One region of the Pseudomonas sp. NY15435 genome, then DNA from elsewhere that is predicted to be linked to it. Evidence: predicted binding sites of a transcription regulator. Region 1 holds the regulator's gene; each other region holds the start of a gene.
The links. The regulator FliA, encoded in region 1, starts transcription of late flagellar genes. The targets are predictions, from matches to a motif close to CTAAAGTTTNNNNNNNNNNNGCCGNTAA.

Region 1 (5,308 bases):
CTTCTTCGCCGCTGATATGCGTCAGGCCATGAAACTGGTCCGTGACGAACTGGGCCCGGATGCCTCGATCATCGGCAATCGCCGTGTCGCCGGCGGCGTGGAGCTGACCGCGGCGCTGGATTACCAGGCCCCGGTGGCTGCCAGCAAGCCGAACCCGGCGCTGGAAGCCGAACTGCGCAAGACCCAGGCGAAGATCGCCCAGGCCAAGGCGGACCTGTCGGCCCCGGCCCGCGCAAGCGATGGTGTGCGCAAGGACCGTCAAATGTACGGCACCCAGGCGCCGCGTCGCAGCGCTGCCGAGACCCTCGCCGAAGCCATGGACGCTCCGGTCGCCCCGGCGCCCGCCGCTGCCGGCCAGCAGGCGCTGGAAGCCATGCGCTTCGAGCTCAACGGCCTGCGCGAACTGATTGAAGTGCAGCTGGGCTCGATTGCCTGGAACCAGTTGCAGAACCAGCGTCCGAAACAAGCCAACCTGTGGCGTCGCCTGCAACGCATGGGGCTGCCGGCCGATCTGTCGCGCAACCTGCTGGAGCGCGTGGCGTCCATCGCCGACCCGAAGCAGGCCTGGCGCATGCTGCTGGCGCACCTGGCGCGCTCGATCAATACCCCGGAAATCGACCTGCTGGAGCAGGGTGGCGTGATCGCCCTGGTCGGCCCGGCCGGCATGGGCAAGACCACCACCCTGGCCAAGCTGGCTGCCCGCTACGTGCTGAAATATGGCGCGCAGAGCATTGCCCTGGTGTCCATGGACAGCTTCCGCATCGGCGCCCAGGAGCAGATCAAGACTCTCGGCCGTATCCTCAATGTGCCGGTGACCCTGGTCGATCCGGGCCAGTCGCTGATCCAGGCCATGGCGCCGCTGGCGCGCAAGCGCCTGGTGCTGATCGACACCGCCGGCCTGCCGGCCAACGATCCGGCGCTGCGCATGCAGCTCGAAGCGCTGTCGTCGCTGAGCCTGAACGTGAAGAATTACCTCGTGCTGGCCGCGACCAGCCAGAGTCAGGTGCTCAAGTCCGCCTGGCAGAACTATCGTTCCTGTGGGCTGGCCGGGTGCATCCTGACCAAACTGGACGAAGCGGGAAGCCTCGGCGAAGCTCTGGCTCTGGCTATCAGCCAGCATCTCCCGGTAGCCTATCTGGCTGACGGGCCGAAGATCCCGGATGACCTGCATGTGGCACGCGCGCACCAGTTGGTGAGTCGTGCGGTGAGCCTGCAGTCGCCCGAAGAGCCCTGCGAAGACGCCATGGCGGACATGTTCGCCGGTCTTTACCAACAGCCGGTGCGTCGCGCCAGCTGAAGATTGTGAGCCCCGTGTGGGGCGTGGGGTGGCCGCTTGGGCCGCCCAAGCGATGCGGATGCTCTGTTAGACGATCCGCGAGCGCCGGAGGCGGTAGAGCACTGCAACCGGATTAGCCGAAACGCCAGAAGCGTGACGGTCGAACGACGAGACAAGGTATTGATATGGGTATGCATCCCGTTCAGGTAATCGCGGTCACTGGTGGCAAGGGTGGCGTAGGCAAGACCAACGTGTCAGTGAACCTGTCGCTGGCGCTGGCCGATCTCGGCCGCCGCGTCATGCTGCTGGACGCCGACCTGGGCCTGGCCAACGTTGACGTGCTGCTGGGCCTGTCGCCCAAGCGGACGCTGGCCGACGTGATCGAAGGCGAATGCGACCTGCGCGACGTGATCCTCCAGGGGCCCGGCGGCATCCGCATCGTCCCGGCGGCCTCGGGCACCCAGAGCATGGTGCACCTCACGCCGATGCAGCACGCCGGCCTGATCCAGGCCTTCAGTGATATCAGCGACAACATCGATGTGCTGGTGGTGGATACCGCTGCCGGCATCGGCGATTCGGTGGTGAGCTTCGTCCGTGCCGCCCAGGAAGTGCTGCTGGTCGTTTGTGATGAACCCACGTCCATCACCGATGCCTACGCTTTGATTAAACTGCTCAATCGCGACTACGGCATGACCCGATTCCGCGTGCTGGCGAACATGGCCCACAGCCCTCAGGAAGGTCGCAATCTGTTCGCCAAGCTGACCAAGGTCACCGACCGCTTCCTGGACGTGGCGCTGCAGTACGTCGGCGCCATTCCCTACGACGAGTCGGTGCGCAAGGCCGTGCAGAAGCAGCGTTCGGTGTATGAGGCGTTTCCGCGCAGCAAGGCTTCCCTGGCCTTCCGTGCAGTGGCGCAGAAGGTCGACAGCTGGCCGCTGCCGGCCAACCCACGAGGGCACCTGGAGTTCTTCGTCGAGCGCCTGGTGCAACATCCCACGGGTTCGGCCGTATGACCGCGGCCTCCGGAGCGCGTATGTACAGCAAGGCACAGGCGCACAACTCCCAGGAACTGCTGATCCAGAAACACGCCCCTCTGGTGAAGCGCATCGCCTACCACCTGCTCGGCCGCCTGCCGGCCAGCGTGCAGGTGGAGGACCTGATGCAGGCCGGCATGATCGGCCTGCTGGAGGCGGCGAAGAAATACGATCAGGGCAAGGGCGCGAGCTTCGAAACCTACGCCGGCATCCGCATCCGTGGCGCCATGCTCGATGAGGTGCGCAAGGGCGACTGGGCGCCGCGTTCGGTCCACCGCAACACCCGCATGGTCAGTGACGCCATCCGCGCCGTCGAGGCGCGCACCGGACGTGACGCTAAAGATCAGGAGGTTGCTGCCGAACTCAATATGAGCCTCGAAGATTATTACGGCATCCTCAGCGACACCCAGGGCAGCCGTCTGTATAGCTTCGATGACATGTTGCAGGACGGCGACCAGGGTAGCGGCTTTGCCGAAGACGCATCGCACCACGACAACGAGCCGTCCCACGGGCTGGAGGATGAGCGCTTCCAGGCGGCCCTGGCCGACGCCATCACCAAGCTGCCCGAGCGTGAGCGACTGGTGCTGGCCCTGTACTACGACGAGGAACTCAACCTCAAGGAGATCGGCGAAGTACTGGGCGTCAGCGAGTCCCGCGTCAGCCAGTTGCACAGCCAGTGCGCCGCGCGCCTGCGTTCGCGTCTGGCGGAGTGGCGCGCTCGCTGAGCATCGGGTAGTTTCGCGTCGACTGCTTCTGAGAGGCAGTGCTGAAGGGATTTTCCTTAGGCAAGTTATAGGCTTACGAATTTTTGGGTGACGTTCCTTTGACGCGCCCACAGCAAAGAGCGCACGGCGCTCAATGAATTGACGGCACGCCCGCCAGGGCGCGTTTGGTATCGATGGAGGCAGGTTTGGACAAGAACATGAAAATTCTCATCGTGGACGACTTTTCCACGATGAGGCGCATCATCAAGAACCTCCTGCGGGACCTGGGGTTCACCAACACCGCAGAGGCCGACGACGGCACCACTGCGCTGCCGATGCTGCACAGCGGCAACTTCGATTTCCTCGTTACCGACTGGAACATGCCCGGCATGACCGGCATCGACCTGCTCCGTGCAGTCCGCGCCGACGAGCGTCTGAAGCACCTGCCGGTGCTGATGGTCACCGCCGAAGCCAAGCGCGACCAGATCATCGAAGCGGCCCAGGCCGGGGTCAACGGCTATGTGGTCAAGCCTTTCACCGCTCAGGTGCTGAAAGAAAAGATCGAGAAGATTTTCGAGCGGGTCGGCAGCTGAGGCTGACCAAGAGGGCGTCATGGATTTCAACGAATCCGCGGGTGACTTCGAGTCGACCCTGAAAAAACACGCGCGCGAATTGGTCGACTGCCTCGAACGCGGCGAAGTCCAGACTGCCGTGCAGCTGATCTCCGAGCTCAACCAGGCGCGCGATCGCGGCCTTTACCAGGAAGTGGGCAAGCTCACCCGTGAGCTGCACAACGCCATCGTCAACTTCCAGATCGACCCCAGCTCGCCCCGCGCCCAGGAAGTCTCGCAGATCGCCGACGCCACTGACCGCCTGTCCTATGTGGTGACGATGACCGAGAAAGCGGCCAATCGCACCATGGACCTGGTGGAAGAGTGCACCCCGGTGGTCATGCACATCGAGACCCAGGCCAAGGAACTGCAGGAAGACTGGTCGCGCTTCATGCGCCGCGAGCTGGGTCCCGAAGCCTTCCGCGACCTCGCCAAGCGTGTCGAGCAGTTCCTCTACATCAGCGCCCAGGACAGCCGCAAGCTCTCCGCGCACCTGAACGACATCCTGCTGGCGCAGGACTTCCAGGACCTTACCGGGCAAGTGATCAAACGCGTCACCAAGCTGGTGACCGAGGTCGAATCGAACCTGGTGAAGCTGGTCTGGATGGCAGGGCAGGTCGATCGCTACGCCGGCATCGAGCATGACCACGAGAGCATGCGCGACGCGGTGGAAAAAGAAAGATCGTCCAAGGGTGAAGGTCCGCAGATTGCTGCCGATACAAGAAAGGACGTCGTGTCCGGTCAGGACGATGTCGACGATCTGTTGTCCAGCCTTGGTTTTTAAGCGTCCGCTGACGCTGTAGAGGGAGCACCCGAATGAGCTTCGACGCCGATGACGAAATCCTCCAGGACTTCCTGGTGGAGGCCGGCGAGATCCTCGAGCTACTGTCCGAACAACTGGTCGAGCTGGAAAGCCGTCCGGAAGACATGGACCTGCTCAATGCCATCTTCCGTGGGTTCCACACCGTCAAGGGTGGGGCGGGCTTCCTCCAGCTGAACGCGCTGGTCGAGTGCTGCCACATCGCCGAGAACGTCTTCGACATGCTGCGCAAAGGCGAACGCCGCGTGGATGCCGAACTGATGGACGTGATGCTGCAGGCGCTGGATACCGTCAACGTCATGTTCCAGCAGGTCCGTGACGCTGAGGAACCGACGCCGGCTACTCCCGAGCTGCTCGCCGCGCTGTCACGACTGGCTGATCCGAACGCCGCTCCGGCCGAAGCGCCGGTTGCCGCTTCGGTGGCTGCTGAGCCGGTTGTAGAGGAAGCTCCTGCTGCTCCTGCCGCCTATGGCGACATCACCGATGCCGAGTTCGAGCAACTGATGGATGCCCTCGAGCCCACCGCTGATGCGCCGGCCGCGCCGGTAGGCGCGGGTGGCGACGACATCACCGATGACGAGTTCGAAGCGCTGCTCGACCAACTGCACGGCAAGGGCCAGTTCAGCGCTGGCGCCAAGGAGCCCGCCAAGCCGGCGCCGGCCCCCGCTGTCGAGACCCCGGCCGGCGGCGACGAGATCAGCGACGACGAGTTCGAAGCACTGCTGGACCAGTTGCATGGCAAGGGCCAGTTCACTGGCGCGAAGGAAGAAGCCAGCGCTCCCGTCGAGGCTGCCGCACAGACGAAGCCTGAGGAAGCTCCGGCCGCCAGCGGCGATGACAACATCACCGACGACGAATTCGAG
Region 2 (5,308 bases), on a different contig from region 1:
CCGCCGGCAGAGCTGGCGGATCGAAAAAGTCCAGGAAGAGCGCGCTGCCCGCGCCGCCAAACGCGAATCGCGTGCCCTGGAAGAACTGGAAGGCGGCGACCTCGGCCCGGAGCAGACAGGCCAGGTGATTGCCCACTTCGGTGTGCAGGTGGAAGTCGAGGCCCAGGACGGCGACGCCGCCGGCCAGGTATTCCGCTGTCACCTGCGCGCCAACCTGCCGCCGCTGGTGACGGGCGACCAGGTGGTCTGGCGGCCGGGCAACCAGGGCATCGGCGTGATCGTTGCGCAGTTGCCGCGCACCTCCGAGCTACGTCGCCCGGACATGCGTGGCGTGCTCAAGCCGGTGGCGGCCAACGTCGATCGCATCGTCATCGTCTTCGCGCCGCGCCCGGAACCCCACGCCAATCTCATCGATCGCTACCTGGTGGCTGCCGAACACGCGGGCATCAAGCCGCTGCTGCTGCTGAACAAGGCCGACCTGATCGACGAGGACAATGCCCCCTTCCTCGATTCGCTGCTGGGCACCTACCGCGAGCTGGGCTACCCGCTGCTGGAGGTTTCCGCCTTCAACGGACTGGCCCTGGACGCCCTGCGCGCCGCGCTGAACGAGCACGTCAGCGTGTTCGTCGGCCAGTCGGGCGTGGGCAAGTCGTCGTTGGTGAACGCGCTACTGCCGGGCGTCGACACCCGCGTTGGTGATCTGTCGGAAGTCACCGGCAAGGGCACCCACACCACCACCACTGCTCGGCTGTTCCACTTCCCCGCCGGCGGCGATCTTATCGACTCCCCCGGCATCCGCGAATTCGGCCTCGGCCATGTCAGCCGTGACGATGTGGAAGCGGGCTTCATCGAATTCCACGATCTGCTCGGCCATTGCCGCTTCCGCGACTGCAAGCACGACCGCGAGCCCGGCTGTGCATTGCTCAAGGCGCTGGAAGACGGACGTATTTCGCCGCAGCGGATGGCCAGCTACCGGCACATTCTTGCCAGCCTGCCGGAAGACGAATATTGATGGGCAAGTGAGCGTCGGTCGTCCGCGGCGCGGAGGCTGCGGCCCCCCTGTAGGAGCGAGCTCGCTCGCGAACCGCCCAGCGACGGCACTGCAAGTGGACTCTGTTCGCGAGCAAGCTCGCTCCTACAAAAAGCCTCTCGCCGATCTGGGGCGAAAAGGCGAAGAAAAAGGCCAGCTTTTCAGCTGGCCTTTTTCGTTCATCACTGCTGCTTGTTCAATTCGTCGAGCTTCAGCGTGCCGCCGTCATCGAACAGGTTGAGCTTCTGCTTGAGCTGGTCCGGCGGCAGCGGGTCGCCCTGCCCGGTCGCCGGCTTGGCCGGCGCGCCATTGGTCGCGGCAGCGCCGGGAGCTGCGCCATCGGCAGGTTTGTCGCCTCCGCCATCCTGACCTTCGATGGCACGTTGGGCCTTCTTGGTCAGGACGATGATGTCAATGCGGCGGTTCACCGGGTTGAGCGGCTGGTCGCGGTCGAACAGCGCGGACGAGGCGTAGCCCACCACGCGGGCGATCTGGTCTTCCGGGTAGCCACCGGCTTCCAGCGCGCGACGCGCGGCGTTGGCGCGGTTGGCCGAAAGCTCCCAGTTGCCGAAATCGCCGTTGCCGGCGTAGGGCTTGGCGTCGGTGTGGCCGCTGATGCTGATCTTGTTCGGCACCTGCTTGATGGTCTCGGCCAGCGCCAGCAGGATGTCCTCGAAGTACGACTGCAAACGCGCACTGCCCAGGTCGAACATCGGCCGGTTGTCCGAGTCGACGATCTGGATGCGCAGGCCGTCCTGGGTGATCTCGAAGAGAATCTGGTCCTTGAAGCGCTTCAGGGTCGGGTTCTCGTCGACCTTGTTCTGCAATTCCTGCAGCAGCAGCTCCAGACGCTCCTTTTCCACCTGCTCGGCGACGTCCTGAGCCTGCTGCTCGGTAATCTTGGCGTTCTCGTCCGGATTGATGCGCGTCTCGTCGGCGTCCGGCTGGGCCTGGATCTGCGGGTTCAGCGTCTTGTCCGGCGCCGGCGTCGGCGTGCCGCCCAGGTCAATGACGTAGGGGCTGGCGCTCTCGGTAAAACCGATCGGGTCCTGGAAGTAGCCGGAGATGGCCTTCTTCTGCTCCGGCGTGGCCGAGGACAGCAGCCAGAGCACCAGGAAGAACGCCATCATGGCGGTGGCGAAGTCGGCGAAGGCGATCTTCCAGCCACCGCCATGGTGGCCAGCGGCATAGCGCTTGATGCGCTTGACGATGATCGGCTGGTTGTTATCCATGCTTAGCGCCCACGTACCGCCTGTTCCAGCTCACTGAAGCTGGGACGGTGTGCCGGCAGCAGCACCTTGCGGCCGAATTCGACGGCCAGCGACGGTGGCATGCCGGAGGCGGACGCCACCAGGCAGGCCTTGATCGCTTCGTAGAGATTCAGCTCTTCCTTGGCGTCGTGCTCCAGGGCGTTGGCCAGCGGGCCGACGAAACCGTAGGCGGCGAGAATACCGAGGAAGGTACCCACCAGCGCCGCGGCGACATGGTGGCCGATCTCGGCCTGGCTGCCCTGACCGAGCAGGGCCATGGTGATCACGATGCCCAGCACCGCGGCGACGATACCGAAGCCCGGCAGGGCGTCGGCGACGCGGGTCACGGCGTGGGACGGATGTTCGAAGTCTTCCTTGAGGCTGCCCAGTTCCATGTCGAACAGGCCCTCGAGTTCGTGGGGCGCCATGTTGCCGGAGGACATGATGCGCAGGTAGTCGCAGACGTACGCGGTCATGCGTTCGTCCTTGAGCACCGCCGGGTACTTGCTGAAGATCGGGCTGGCAGCCGGATCCTCGACATCGGCCTCGATGGCCATCATGCCTTCGCGGCGGCTCTTGTTGAGCACTTCGTAGAGCATGCCCAGCACTTCCAGGTAGAAGGTGTGGGTGAAGCGGTTGCCGAACATCTTCGGCGCCTTCTTCAGCACGGTCATGAAGGTGCTGCCAGGGTTGGCCTGGAGGAACGCGCCCAGCGCGGCGCCGCCGATGATCAGCACTTCGAACGGCTGGATGATGGCCGCGATCTTGCCGCCGGAGAGCATGTAGCCGCCGAGCACGCTACCCAGAATGACGATGATGCCGATGATTTTTGCCATGGGGACCGGACTGAAACTGTGAACAGAAAGGAGGCATGATTCCCGCCTCCCTGTTGTTATCGGAGATTTCGGGCAAGACTATAGGCCGAAAACACTAAAAACCAGTTCGGCGCCTTACGCATGTCAAAGCAAATGCTTCATCCAGAGCGTCTCAAGGCCTGGCTCACGCAGCTGGAAAATCTGCCTTTGCCGGTTCCGCTGGAGCAGCGCGATGATATTCGCCGCGCGCTGAACGACAGCCGCCGCTCGATCCGCGACATCGCCGAACTGCTGCAGGACGCGCCAACCCTGGCCTTCGCCATCCTGCGCGAGGCCAACCGCGCCGAGAGCGCTCGGAGCAATCCGGCGGAAAGTCTGGAAGTCGCCCTTAACCGCCTGGGCCTGACCCGCGTCACCCAATTGCTCGACAGCCTGCCGGCGATGCCCGAAGCGCAGATGCCCCGCGCCCTGAGCCAATTGCTGCTGATCAGCCGCCATGCCATGCAGCAGGCCAGCGGCCTGTTCGCCAACCGCCTGGCGCGGCTGTGGCAGGAAATCCACTGGGGCAGCCTGTTCACCCTCGCCCCGCTGTGGGCACTGGCCAGCGCCAGACCGGAACTGATGGAAAGCTGGCAGCGCCAGGTCTACGGCCTGGGCCGCTGCAGCAGCGAAGTCGAAGAGGAACTGCTCGGCACTCGCCTGCTGCCGCTGTGCCGCGCGCTGGCCGACAGCTGGCGGCTGCCGGATTGGGTCGGCCAGGGCTACGCCCTGCTCAGTGACGACAAGCGTCTGCTGGTACGCGCGCTGCACGTTGCCCACACCGAACACGAACCGCTCGGCCAGCAACAACGCCTGGACGCCGACCCGGAATTGCAACGCTGGCTGACCCGACCGGCCAACACCATCCTGCTGGCCAACAGTCTGGCCATGGCCGCGCATCAGTCCTGGGGCGGCGTGCACATGCTGCGCTGGCAGCGCCTGACCAGCCTTTATCTGCAGATGCCGCTGGAGGAACTGCAACAGACCGTCCACGGCCTCGCCGCGCAGAGCGCCCGCCGCCATGCCCGCCCACTCCTCTGGCACCCCGCCGAGGCGCTGCTGTGGCCCTGGGATGCGCGCCGCTGGCTCAACGGGCCGAAGGCCGAGGAACCGGCCAAGGCACCGGACACCCTCGCCGAATGGCGCCAGCACTGCACCCGCCTGATGCAGACGCCCAGCCCCTTCGGCAACGCCGTGCAATTGCTCGACTGCGCCACCGCTGCGCTGCAAGCCTGCGGGCTGCAACGCGGGATGATCCTGCTGGCCGACAAGGGCGGCAGTTGGTTGCAGGCGCGCCGGCACTTCGGCCTGGACGGCGAGATTGGCGACTTCAAGCTGGAAGTCGCCGCCAGCCCGGTGCTGCGCAAACTCCTGCGACAACCCGGGCAACTGCGCCTGAGCCCGGCCAACATGGCCGAGTTCTCGGCACTGATACCCGGCTCGCTGAAGGCGCTGCTGCCCAGCGAACATCTGCTGCTGCGCTCGCTGGGCAACGGCGCGCGAGTGGTCATGCTGGTCGTCTCCGACCGTCATGGACAGCCGCTGGCTGACTTGCACGCTCAAGCCTTCGGCCGCACCGTGCAGTGCATCGAGCACGCGGTGAAGCAGATGGCGCGGGGTTCCTGATCCGCGAAAGGTTTGCGCCCCGCCGTCTCCCCTTTAAACTAACCGCCCTCAGAACCCGTTCAACGTCTCGCCGAGCGCAGCTCAGGCAGACAGTGGACAGCTTCTCACGGGGTAGCCCAAGGCGCCTGCTCGCCTTGCCTCCCCCACCTTTTCCGCCGGGAGTCTCCGTCATGTCCGCCTTCTCCGCCCTGCCCCTGGTGATCGAACCGGCTGACCTCGCCAGCCGCCTCGACGCCCCCGAGCTGATCCTGGTCGACCTGACCAGCGCCGCACGCTACGCCCAGGGCCACATCCCCGGCGCCCGTTTCGTCGCCCCCGCGCGTACCCAATTGGGTGGCACACCGGCTCCGGGCCTGCTGCCGGCCAAGGCCGACCTGGAAGCACTGTTCGGCGAACTGGGCCACAACCCCGATGCTGTCTATGTGGTCTACGACGACGAAGGCGGCGGCTGGGCCGGCCGCTTCATCTGGTTGCTGGACGTGATCGGCCACGACAAGTACCACTACGTCGATGGCGGCCTGCACGCCTGGCTCGCGGACAACCTACCG
Region 3 (5,308 bases), on a different contig from region 1:
GGACTTGTACCGGAGATGCGCGTGAAAAAGCTCGACGAACTGACCTTCGATAACCGCTTCGCCCGCCTGGGCGACGTGTTCTCTACCCAGGTCCTGCCCGACCCCATCGCCGACCCGCGCCTGGTGGTCGCCAGCCCAGCCGCCATGGCCCTGCTCGACCTCGACCCGAGCGAGGCAGACAACCCGCTGTTCGCTGAAATCTTCGCCGGCCACAAGCTCTGGGAAGAAGCCGATCCGCGCGCCATGGTCTATTCCGGGCACCAGTTCGGCTCCTACAACCCCCGCCTGGGCGATGGCCGCGGCCTGTTGTTGGGTGAAGTGGTGAACGAGGCCGGCGAGCACTGGGACCTTCACCTGAAAGGCGCCGGACAGACGCCCTACTCGCGCATGGGCGATGGCCGCGCCGTGCTGCGCTCGTCGATCCGCGAATTCCTCGCCAGCGAGTACCTCGCCGCCCTGGGGATCCCCAGCAGCCGCGCCCTGTGCGTGACCGGCTCCAGCACCACGGTATGGCGCGAGACCAAGGAAACCGGCGCGATGCTGCTGCGCATGGCCCCCAGCCACGTACGCTTCGGCCACTTCGAGTACTTCTACTACACCAAGCAGGAAGAACACCTGCGCAGCCTCGGCGAGTTCGTCCTCAAGTCGTACTACCCGCAGTGCCTGGACGACGATAAGCCGTACCTGGCTTTCTTCCGCGAAGTGGTCGAGCGCAACGCCGAAATGATCGCCTTCTGGCAGGCCTACGGTTTCTGCCACGGCGTGATGAATACCGACAACATGTCGATCCTGGGCATCACCTTCGACTACGGCCCCTACGCCTTCCTCGACGACTTCGACGCCAACCACATCTGCAACCATTCCGACGACACCGGTCGCTATTCCTTCAGCAACCAGGTGCCCATCGCCCACTGGAATCTCGCCGCGCTCGGCCAGGCGCTGACGCCCTTCGTCGAAGTGGACGACCTGCGCGCCACGCTGGACCTGTTCCTGCCGCTCTACCAGGCGAACTACCTGCACCTGATGCGCCAACGCCTCGGCCTCACCACTGCCGAAGAGGGTGATCTGGAACTGGTGCAGCGCCTGCTGCAGACCATGCAGAAGGGCGCGGTGGACTACTCGCTGTTCTTCCGCCGCCTCGGCGAACAGGCACCCGAGCAAGCACTGGCCGTGGTCCGCGAGGACTTCGTCGACCTCGCCGGTTTCGACGCCTGGACCGCCGACTACCAGGCCCGTGCCGAACGCGAAGGCGGCAGCCAGGACCAACGCCGCGCCCGCATGCACGCGGTCAACCCGCTCTACGTACTGCGCAACTACCTCGCCCAGCAAGCCATCACAGCCGCTGAACAGGGCGACTTCAGCGTGGTGCGTCGTCTGCACGAAGTGCTCAGCAAGCCCTTCGAAGAGCAGCCCGACGCCGAAGTCTTCACCCGCCGCCCGCCGGACTGGGGCAAGCATCTGGAGATCAGTTGCTCGTCCTGAGCCGGTTATAAGCTCAGCGAAAAGCGATCTAGCGGCGCCCCGGCCACATTGCTCCCGGTCATTGACCAGGGCCGGGCGCCGCTCGCATCCTCGGGGCTTTCTGCCACAAGGACGCTCGAACAATGAAACCGGAAACCCTGGCCATCCACGCCGGCTACAGCCCCGACCCGACCACCAAGGCCGTGGCCGTGCCGATCTACCAGACCAGCTCCTACGCCTTCGACGACACCCAGCACGGTGCCGATCTGTTCGACCTGAAGGTCGCCGGCAACATCTACACGCGCATCATGAACCCCACCAACGCGGTGCTGGAGGAGCGCGTGGCCGCGCTGGAAGGCGGTGTGGCAGCACTGGCCGTGGCTTCCGGCATGGCCGCCATCACCTATGCCATCCAGACCGTCGCCGAGGCCGGCGACAATATCGTCTCGGTGGCCAAGCTCTACGGCGGCACCTACAACCTGTTCGCCCACACCCTGCCGCGCTTCGGCATCCAGACCCGCTTCGCGCCGCACGATGACATCGCCGCCCTCGAAGCGCTGATCGACGAGCGCACCAAAGCCGTCTTCTGCGAATCCATCGGCAACCCGGCGGGCAACATCGTCGATCTCCAGGCCCTGGCCGATGCCGCGCACCGCCACGGGGTGCCGCTGATCGTCGACAACACCGTCGCCACGCCGATCCTCTGCCGTCCGTTCGAACACGGCGCGGACGTCGTCGTGCACTCACTGACCAAGTACATCGGCGGCCACGGCACCAGCATCGGCGGCATCGTCGTCGACTCCGGCAAATTCCCCTGGGCCGACAACAAAGAGCGTTTCCCGCTGCTCAACACGCCTGACGCGTCCTACCACGGCGTGACCTACACCGAAGCCTTCGGTCCGGCCGCCTTCATCGGCCGTTGCCGCGTCGTGCCGCTGCGCAACACCGGCGCCGCACTCTCGCCGTTCAACGCCTTCCTCATCCTGCAGGGCCTGGAAACCCTCGCCCTGCGCATGGAGCGCCACTGCGAGAACGCGGTGAAGGTCGCGCAGTACCTGCAGTACCATCCGCAAGTCAGCTGGGTGAAATACGCCGGCCTCGCCGATCATCCCGAGCAGGAACTGGCGTTGCGCTACATGGGCGGCAAGCCCGCGTCGATCCTCTCGTTCGGCATCAAGGGCGGGCAGGAAGCGGGCGCGCGCTTCATCGACGCGCTCAAATTGGTGGTGCGTCTGGTGAACATCGGCGACGCCAAGTCCCTGGCCTGCCACCCGGCCTCCACCACCCACCGCCAGCTCAACGACGAAGAACTGGAGAAGGCCGGCGTGCCGCGCGACATGGTGCGCCTGTCCATCGGCATCGAGCATATCGACGACATCCTCGCCGACCTCGCCCAGGCGCTGGACTCCGCCAGGGCCTGATCCTGTGAAAACCGAATGAGGCGCCAGACCGGCGCCTCATTCGCGCGTCAGCGGACCTCGGCAATATCTCTTTGCCATCATTTTGCAGACGCCGTACCAGGCCTTTCCGTACAATCCCGCCCAGCGCCGACAGCCAGCGCGCCACCATACCGAACGACACGCCAGCGAACAGGGATTCGTCCGCCTTCCCCGCCCCCCGACCTCCGACCCGCCCTAAGGCGCCGGCCGGTGGCCAACTTTTTTCGCCCGTGACCATACGGTTCCGCCCAGACCTGCCGATAGGGTCTTGGCGCGGTCCGCCCGCCTGGCCCCCAACAAGAACAATCTCCGAACGGCCTGACTTCACACAACCTTTCCTGGAGATCGTCAATGAACCGCTGGATTTCCGACTTGAGCGTCAACCTCAAGTTGGCCCTGGGCTTCGGCCTGGTCCTCGCCTTCACCGCCATCCTCGCCATGGTCAGCTGGGTTGGCCTGGGCTCGCTGATCGACCGCAGCAACTGGATGAGCGACATCACTGAGCTGAACTCGCGCCTCACCAAGCTGCGCATCACTCGCCTGCAGTACATGATCGCCGACGGCGCCGAACAGGAAGCCGCCAACGTCATGAGCACCCTCGCCGACTTCAAGGCCCAGCAGCAGAAACTCCGCGCGTCCTTCGTCAGTCCCGAGAACGTGCGCATGCTCGACCAGCTCGGCGGGATCATCGCCGACTACGAAAAGTCCCTGGCCGCCATGCGCGCCGGCTACCAGAGCGCGGGCATCACCCGCCGCACCCTGCAGGACAACGCCGCCCGCGCCAACGAGCTGACCGCGCAGATCCAGCAGGACATCCTCAAGGCGCCGGCCGACGAAGAGCGCGCCACCCGCTTCCAGGCCATCGCCGGCACCCGCGAGGACTTGCTGCAGGCGCGCTATGACGTGCGCGACTACCTCGCCACCGCCCTCACCAGCAACGGCGACGGCGTAACCCGCGGCCTGGACGAAAGCATCGCCGGCTTGCCAGCCCTGGAAAGCGTGCTCGGTGTCGCCGAAGCGCCATACGTTCAGCAGCTCGGTACCGCCCTGCGCACCTACCGCGACGCCGTGCAGACCCTGCGCCAGAACATGGCCGCGATCGTCCAGGCGCGCAAGGAAATGACGACCCAGGGCCAGGACATCGTCAAGATCAGCGAAAATCTCTACCAACTGCAGCTTGATCGCCGCGACGCCGAAAGTGCCAAAGCCCGCAGCCTGCAGACCCTGGTCACCCTGCTTGCACTGGTGCTGGGCAGCATCGCCGCACTGATCATCACCCGCCAGATCACCCGCCCACTGCACGACACCATGGCGGTGGTCGACCGCATCGCCGCTGGCGACCTGTCGCAGACCATCCAGGTCACTCGCCGCGACGAGCTCGGCCGCCTGCAACAGAGCATGCAGCGCATGAGCCAGAGCCTGCGCGAGCTGATCGGCGGCATCCGCGATGGCGTCACCCAGATCGCCAGCGCCGCCGAGGAGCTCTCCGCCGTCACCGAGCAGACCAGCGCCGGCGCCAATACCCAGAAGGTCGAGACCGATCAGGTCGCCACCGCCATGCACGAGATGTCCGCCACCGTGCAGGAAGTCGCGCGCAACGCCGAGCAGGCCTCCCAGGCCGCCTCCGCCGCCGACCATCAGGCCCAGGACGGTGACCGCGTGGTGAACAAGGCCGTGGAGCAGATCGAGCGCCTGGCCGAGGAAGTCGAACGCTCCGCCGAAGCCATGCAGCGCCTGGAGCAGGAGAGCGAGAAGATCGGCAAGGTCATGGACGTGATCAAGTCGGTCGCCGAGCAGACCAACCTGCTGGCCCTCAACGCCGCCATCGAAGCTGCCCGCGCGGGCGAGGCCGGACGCGGATTCGCCGTGGTCGCCGACGAAGTACGCGGCCTGGCCCAGCGCACCCAGCAATCCACCGAAGAGATCGAAGCCCTGGTCGCCGGCCTGCAGAGCGGCACTCGCCAGGTCTCCAGCGTCATGCTCGGCAGCCGCGAGCTCACCGCCAGCAGCGTCGCCCTGAGTCGCCAGGCCGGCGATTCCCTCGGCGAGATCACCCGCACCGTCTCCAACATCCAGGCGATGAACCAGCAGATCGCCACCGCCGCCGAAGAGCAGAGCGCCGTCGCCGAGGAAATCAGCCGCAGCGTGGTGAACGTGCGCGACGTCTCCGAGCAGACGGCCTCCGCCAACGAAGAAGTCGCCGCCTCCAGCGTCGAACTCGCCCGCCTGGGTGGACAGTTGCAAACGCTGGTGAGTCATTTCCGGGTGTAATGCGCATGGGCCGGCGCTCGACGTCGGCCCATCTTCGGAAAAGCATTCAACGTACCGTTGAGATCGGACCTGCGAGGCTCCATCTTTGCTTCATAGCCTCTGGAGCCCCGCCATGTCCGATTCCCTGATCATCCCCT
Region 4 (5,308 bases), on a different contig from region 1:
CATGGCCACGTAGGCCAACTGCGCGGCAATCAGCGGGCCGGCGAGGCGAAGGATGGCGGCAAGTTCGTCACGGTACAGGCGTTTCATGAGTCAGGCTCAGCAAGCGGCATGCGCCGCGTCGATTGGGAGTCGCCCATTCTCCGGTGCCCGTGGATGCGGGCACAAAAGGATAAATGCGATGCCATGCATGAGTCATACTCATGCATGAATTGCCTGGAGCCTGCCATGACCCGCCAGTTGCCACCCCTCTATGCCCTGCGCGCCTTCGAGGCGGCGGCGCGTCACGCGTCCTTCACTCGCGCCGCCGAGGAGCTGGCGATCACCCAGAGCGCGGTGAGCCGGCACATCAAGACCCTGGAAGAACACTTCGCCTGCCGCCTGTTCCAGCGTCGAGGTCGTCAGCTGGAACTGACAGAAACAGCGCGGATGCTGCTGCCCGGCCTGCGTGATGGCTTCGATGCATTGGAACGCGCCTGCGCCAGCCTGCGCGCGGAGGAAGGGGTGCTGCGCCTGAAGGCGCCCTCGACCCTGACCATGCGCTGGTTGCTGGCGCGGCTGAGCAAGTTCCGCATGCAGCACAGCGATATCGAGGTGCAGCTGACCAGCGCCTGGATGGACGTGGATCGTGTGGACTTCGTCCATGAGCCTTTCGACTGCGCGGTGCTGCTCAGCTCCGGGCACTTCCCGCCGGACTGGGAAGCCACCTTGCTCTTCCCCGAATGGCTGATTCCAGTCGGCTCGCCGGCGCTGCTGGCGGATGGCCCGTGGAACGCCGAGCGACTGGCCGGCGCCGAACTGCTGCACCCCACGCCGGACCGCCGTGACTGGCGGCGTTGGTTGCAGCGCATGGACCTGGGCGAGCAGGTTTCGCTCAAGGGTGGGCAGGTATTCGACACCCTCGAACTGGGCATCGTGGCTGCGACCCGTGGCTATGGAGTTTCCATCGGCGACCTGGTGATGGTCGCCGAAGATGCCAACCAGGGCCGCCTGGCACTGCCATGGCCTAGCGCGGTGGCCAGCGGCGAGAGCTACTACCTGGTCTGGCCTCGCGCCCGCCGACATCAGGAACGGCTGCGGCGGCTGCGTGATTTCCTGCAGGCCGAGATGCAGGCCATGCAGATGCCGCCGGTGGAGTACTTCGAATGAGTCGTCGCTGTGGATAAGCTGTCAGCCACTGCCTTTGCCTGGAATGCCATGAACGCCCTCGATCGCCTCATCCAGCTCGCCGGCCTGCGCGGCAGCCTCGACCTGCGTTGCCGGTTCCTCGGCGACTGGGCGCTGGACCACGAGCCGTTGCCGGCCGGCACTGCGCAGTACCACGTGGTGCTGTCCGGCAGCTGCCGGATGGAAATGCCGGACGGGCAAGCCCTGGACCTCAAGGCAGGTGAAGTACTGGTCCTTCCCGATGGTGCAGCCCACCTGTTGCGCAGCCACGGCACGCGGGTGGCCGCGCAGGCGCCGGAAGTCCACGAGGAGGGTTTGTTGCCGGTCCATCGTCTGGGTGCGGGCGAAGGTGAGCTGGACATGCTCTGCGGGAGCTTCCATTACCAACCTGGCTCGCTGTTGATGGCGGCCCTGCCGGCGTTCGTGAAGGTGTCTTGCCAGGACAATGGCCTGGGCGACTCCGTGGCCGCGCTGGTCGCCCTGCTGCGCGCCGAAGCGGACGGCAACCAGGCTGGCGCGCGCTTTCTGGTGGATGCGCTGTCTTCGGCGCTGTTCACCCTGATCCTGCGCGTCCACCTGCGCGATCACGCCCCCGCCAGTGGCACCCTGGCGCTGCTCAGCGCCAAGCGCCTGGGCCGCGCCTGGCAGGCGATGCTGGAGGAGCCCGCCCGTGAATGGACCATCGAAGCGCTGGCCGAACGGGCGAACATGTCCCGCGCCACCTTCGCGCGCCAGTTCGCCCAGGTCGCCGGCGAATCGCCCTGGGTTCTGCTGACCCGTGTGCGCATGGAACTGGCGCACCGCCTGCTGAGCGACTCGCAGCTGAGCCTGACCGATATCGCCGCCCAGGTCGGCTACCAGTCCCAGGCGTCCTTCACCCGGAAATTCAAGGAAACCTACGGCGACGCCCCCGGCCGCCTGCGGCGTGCCGTGAACTAGACCAGTCGTCGCTGCTGGAAAACCCACGTGGCGCGGATGGATACGTCCTGCCGCCTTCGCGACGATTCACGTCGCTGCCGTCGCAGAGCTGAAACAGCGCTTTGCTAGGGTCATTGCTGGACTAGTCCAGTGAAGGCCCGCCATGGGCCTTCCCCATACCCACAAGACCACTCGGGGGAATTCCATGAAGCCCATGCGCACCTTGCTCGCCGGCCTGATCCTGGCCGGCCTCGCCAGCACCTCTTTCGCCGCCACCGAACTGAAGCACTGGCCGGCGCCCGCCGCCAAGCAGCTCGACGCCCTGATCGCCGCCAATGCCAACAAGGGCGCCTTCGCGGTCTTCGACATGGACAACACCAGCTACCGCTACGACCTCGAGGAATCGCTGCTGCCCTTCCTGGAAATGAAAGGCGTGCTGACCCGCGAGAAGCTCGACCCCTCGCTCAAGCTCATCCCCTTCAAGGACGTCAACGGCCACAAGGAAAGCCTCAACAGCTACTACTACCGCCTCTGCGAACTCGACGACCTGGTCTGCTACCCCTGGGTCGCCCAGGTGTTCTCCGGCCTCACCCTCAAGGAGCTCAAGGGCTACGTCGACGAGCTGATGGCCTACGGCAAGCCGGTGCCCAGCACCTACTACGAAGGCGACGTGGTCAAGACTATCGAGATCAACCCGCCCAAGGTCTTCACCGGGCAGACCGAGCTGTACAACAAGCTGATGGAGAACGGCATCGAGGTCTACGTGATGACCGCGGCCCATGAGGAGCTGGTGCGCATGGTCGCCAGCGATCCCAAGTACGGCTACAACGTGAAGCCCGAAAACGTCATCGGTGTCACCACGCTGCTCAAGGACCGCCAGAGCGGCGCCCTGACCACTGCGCGCAAGCAGATCGCCGAAGGTAAATACGATCCCAAGGCCAACGAGGGCCTGGAAATCACCCCCTACCTGTGGACGCCGGCAACCTGGATGGCCGGCAAGCAGGCGGCCATCCTCACCTACATCGACCAGTGGAAGAAGCCCATCCTGGTCGGCGGCGATACCCCCAGCAGCGACGGCTACATGCTGTTCAACGGTACCGCCGAGAACGGCGTGCACCTGTGGATCAACCGCAAGGCCAAGTACATGGACCAGCTCAACGGCATGATCAAGAAGAATGCCGAGGCCCAGGCCAAGCTCGGCCAGCCGGTGACCGCCGACAAGAACTGGGTGATCGTCACCCCCGAAGAGATCCAGTAAGCGCGTAGCGCTCTACGTAGGAGCGGACTCCGTCCGCGATAGGTTCGCATCGCGCCGGACCTTATCGCGGACAAAGTCCGCTCCTACGCCAATCTCCACCTGTAGGAGCGAGCTTGCTCGCGAACCGCCCGGCGCAGGTCCTGCTTCAAAGGGAGGCGTCGCTGATCCGTCTGGAACCCCCGTACCACGCTATTTCCGGGTGAAGAACTCAAGTATTTTTCCGGCCCGCCGATAGCCACGGTAGCCAGGTGTACAACACCGGCATTCCCCTCGAACCGAAGCGGGCCGCTCCCACACCACGGGCGACGGCTTGCCGTTGCGTGCAGAACCCGAAATATGAACCAGCCCCGATCCCGCATCGCCCTGCAGTTGGCGATGGCATTGGCCGTGCTCCTGATCCTGTTGATCAGCGGTAGCACGCTGTTTGCCTTGCGCTCGCTAGACAGCGCTACCCTGACCACCCGCGAAGAACACCTCGCCAGCGAGGCGCGCCTGTTGGCGGACCAGCTGGAAACCTTCCACGGCACCCTGCGCGAGAGCACCCAGCGCCTCGCCGGCCTGTTCGAGCAACGCTTCGCCGCCGGCCTGAAAGCGCACGCTGACGAGCGCGTGCCGGTTGCTGCGCTGCAAGCCCCGGCGCTGTACCTGGGCGACACTCGCCTGAATGGCGACTTCACCCTGGTCGACGAATTCCGCCAGCTCACCGCCGGGGTCGCCACCGTCTTCGTGCGCGACGGCGACGACTTCGTGCGCATCACCACCTCGCTGATGAAGCAGGACGGCAGCCGCGCCATGGGCACCGTGCTCGATCACAACAGCCCGGCCTACCCGCTGCTGCTGCGCGGAGAGAGCTACGTCGGCCGCGCACTGCTGTTCGACCGCTTCTACATGACCCAGTACACCCCGGTGCGCGATGCCGGCGGACGGGTGATCGCCGTGCTGTTCGTCGGCTTCGATTACACCGATGCGCAGAAGCGCCAGTTCGACAACCTGGGTCGTTTCCGCCTCGGCCAGGGCGGCTCTCTGGCGTTGCTGGATGAACAACACCATTGGCTGGTGCCGCCGGCCGGCGCGCGCAACCCCGAGCGCGCTGCCGACAGCCTTGCCAAGTTGCTGGACCACCCCGGCCGCGGCCGCTTCTGGAGCGACGGCCAGGACGACTTCTACAGCGTGGCGCAGCCTTTCGCCGGCGGCCCCTGGAGCGTCGTTGCAAGCATGCCGAAGGAGGAGATCCGCGCGGTGACCTGGCGTGTCGGCGGCCAACTGGCCATGGGCAGCCTGATCGCCATGCTGTTGGCGGTCATTGCTACTACCTGGCTGCTGCGCCGCCGCCTGCGCCCGCTGGGCGACCTGGTGCGCCAGGCCCATGCGCTGGGCGCCGGCGACCTGGGGGCGCGCCTGTCCGTTGCCAGCCGTGACGAGATCGGCGACCTGGCGCGCAGCTTCAACCAGATGGGCGAGGCGCTCTCCCGCATGGTCTCACGGGTGCGCGGCGCGGCGGAGGAAGTGGGGCATTGCTCGCGTTCGTTGTCGGGCCTTTCCAGCGGCGCGTATGCCGGTATGGAGCAGCAGTCCGGCGAAATCAACAGCATGGCTGGTGCGGTGGAGGAGTTCAGCGCCACCTCGATGGATATCGCCGACAACATGCGCAGCACCGAGCGTATGGCGAGCGAGAACACCCGGCAGACCCACATCGGCCTGCAGTCGATGGACGATGCTTCGGCCTCGCTGGCACAGATCGCTGGTGCGCTGCAGCAGACCGTGGAGCGAGTGAACCGCCTCGGCGCACGCTCCCAGGAGATCGGCAGCATCGTCGGCGTGATCACTTCGATTGCCGAGCAGACCAATCTGCTGGCGCTCAACGCCGCCATCGAGGCCGCCCGTGCGGGCGAGCAGGGGCGTGGGTTCGCCGTGGTTGCCGATGAAGTGCGCAGCCTGGCGGCGCGCACTCAGGCCGCTACCACGGAA

Region 2: a site for FliA is predicted at 3,173-3,200, ahead of motA (flagellar motor stator protein MotA). Genes of this name have one in related genera too.
Region 3: a site for FliA is predicted at 3,137-3,164, ahead of ACNFH5_RS25565 (methyl-accepting chemotaxis protein). Genes of this name have one in related genera too.
Region 4: a site for FliA is predicted at 3,548-3,575, ahead of ACNFH5_RS19650 (methyl-accepting chemotaxis protein). Genes of this name have one in related genera too.

Annotation. Positions count from the first base shown of each region.
Region 1 covers NZ_JBLUQA010000003.1:183,304-188,611, reverse strand. Annotated here, with positions in the region: gene flhF (flagellar biosynthesis protein FlhF) at 1-1,297, shown strand, start outside; gene fleN (flagellar synthesis regulator FleN) at 1,462-2,289, shown strand; gene fliA (RNA polymerase sigma factor FliA) at 2,286-3,035, shown strand; gene ACNFH5_RS08095 (chemotaxis response regulator CheY) at 3,233-3,607, shown strand; gene ACNFH5_RS08090 (protein phosphatase CheZ) at 3,627-4,409, shown strand; gene ACNFH5_RS08085 (chemotaxis protein CheA) at 4,442-5,308, shown strand, end outside.
Region 2 covers NZ_JBLUQA010000013.1:17,448-22,755, forward strand. Annotated here, with positions in the region: gene rsgA (small ribosomal subunit biogenesis GTPase RsgA) at 1-1,012, shown strand, start outside; gene motB (flagellar motor protein MotB) at 1,213-2,262, opposite strand; gene motA (flagellar motor stator protein MotA) at 2,265-3,116, opposite strand; gene ACNFH5_RS25225 (HDOD domain-containing protein) at 3,237-4,760, shown strand; gene rhdA (thiosulfate sulfurtransferase) at 4,931-5,308, shown strand, end outside.
Region 3 covers NZ_JBLUQA010000013.1:109,578-114,885, forward strand. Annotated here, with positions in the region: gene selO (protein adenylyltransferase SelO) at 22-1,482, shown strand; gene ACNFH5_RS25560 (bifunctional O-acetylhomoserine aminocarboxypropyltransferase/cysteine synthase) at 1,605-2,882, shown strand; gene ACNFH5_RS25565 (methyl-accepting chemotaxis protein) at 3,387-5,171, shown strand; gene trxC (thioredoxin TrxC) at 5,284-5,308, shown strand, end outside.
Region 4 covers NZ_JBLUQA010000008.1:66,825-72,132, forward strand. Annotated here, with positions in the region: gene ACNFH5_RS19630 (NorM family multidrug efflux MATE transporter) at 1-87, opposite strand, end outside; gene ACNFH5_RS19635 (LysR substrate-binding domain-containing protein) at 226-1,146, shown strand; gene ACNFH5_RS19640 (AraC family transcriptional regulator) at 1,195-2,103, shown strand; gene ACNFH5_RS19645 (haloacid dehalogenase-like hydrolase) at 2,288-3,340, shown strand; gene ACNFH5_RS19650 (methyl-accepting chemotaxis protein) at 3,677-5,308, shown strand, end outside.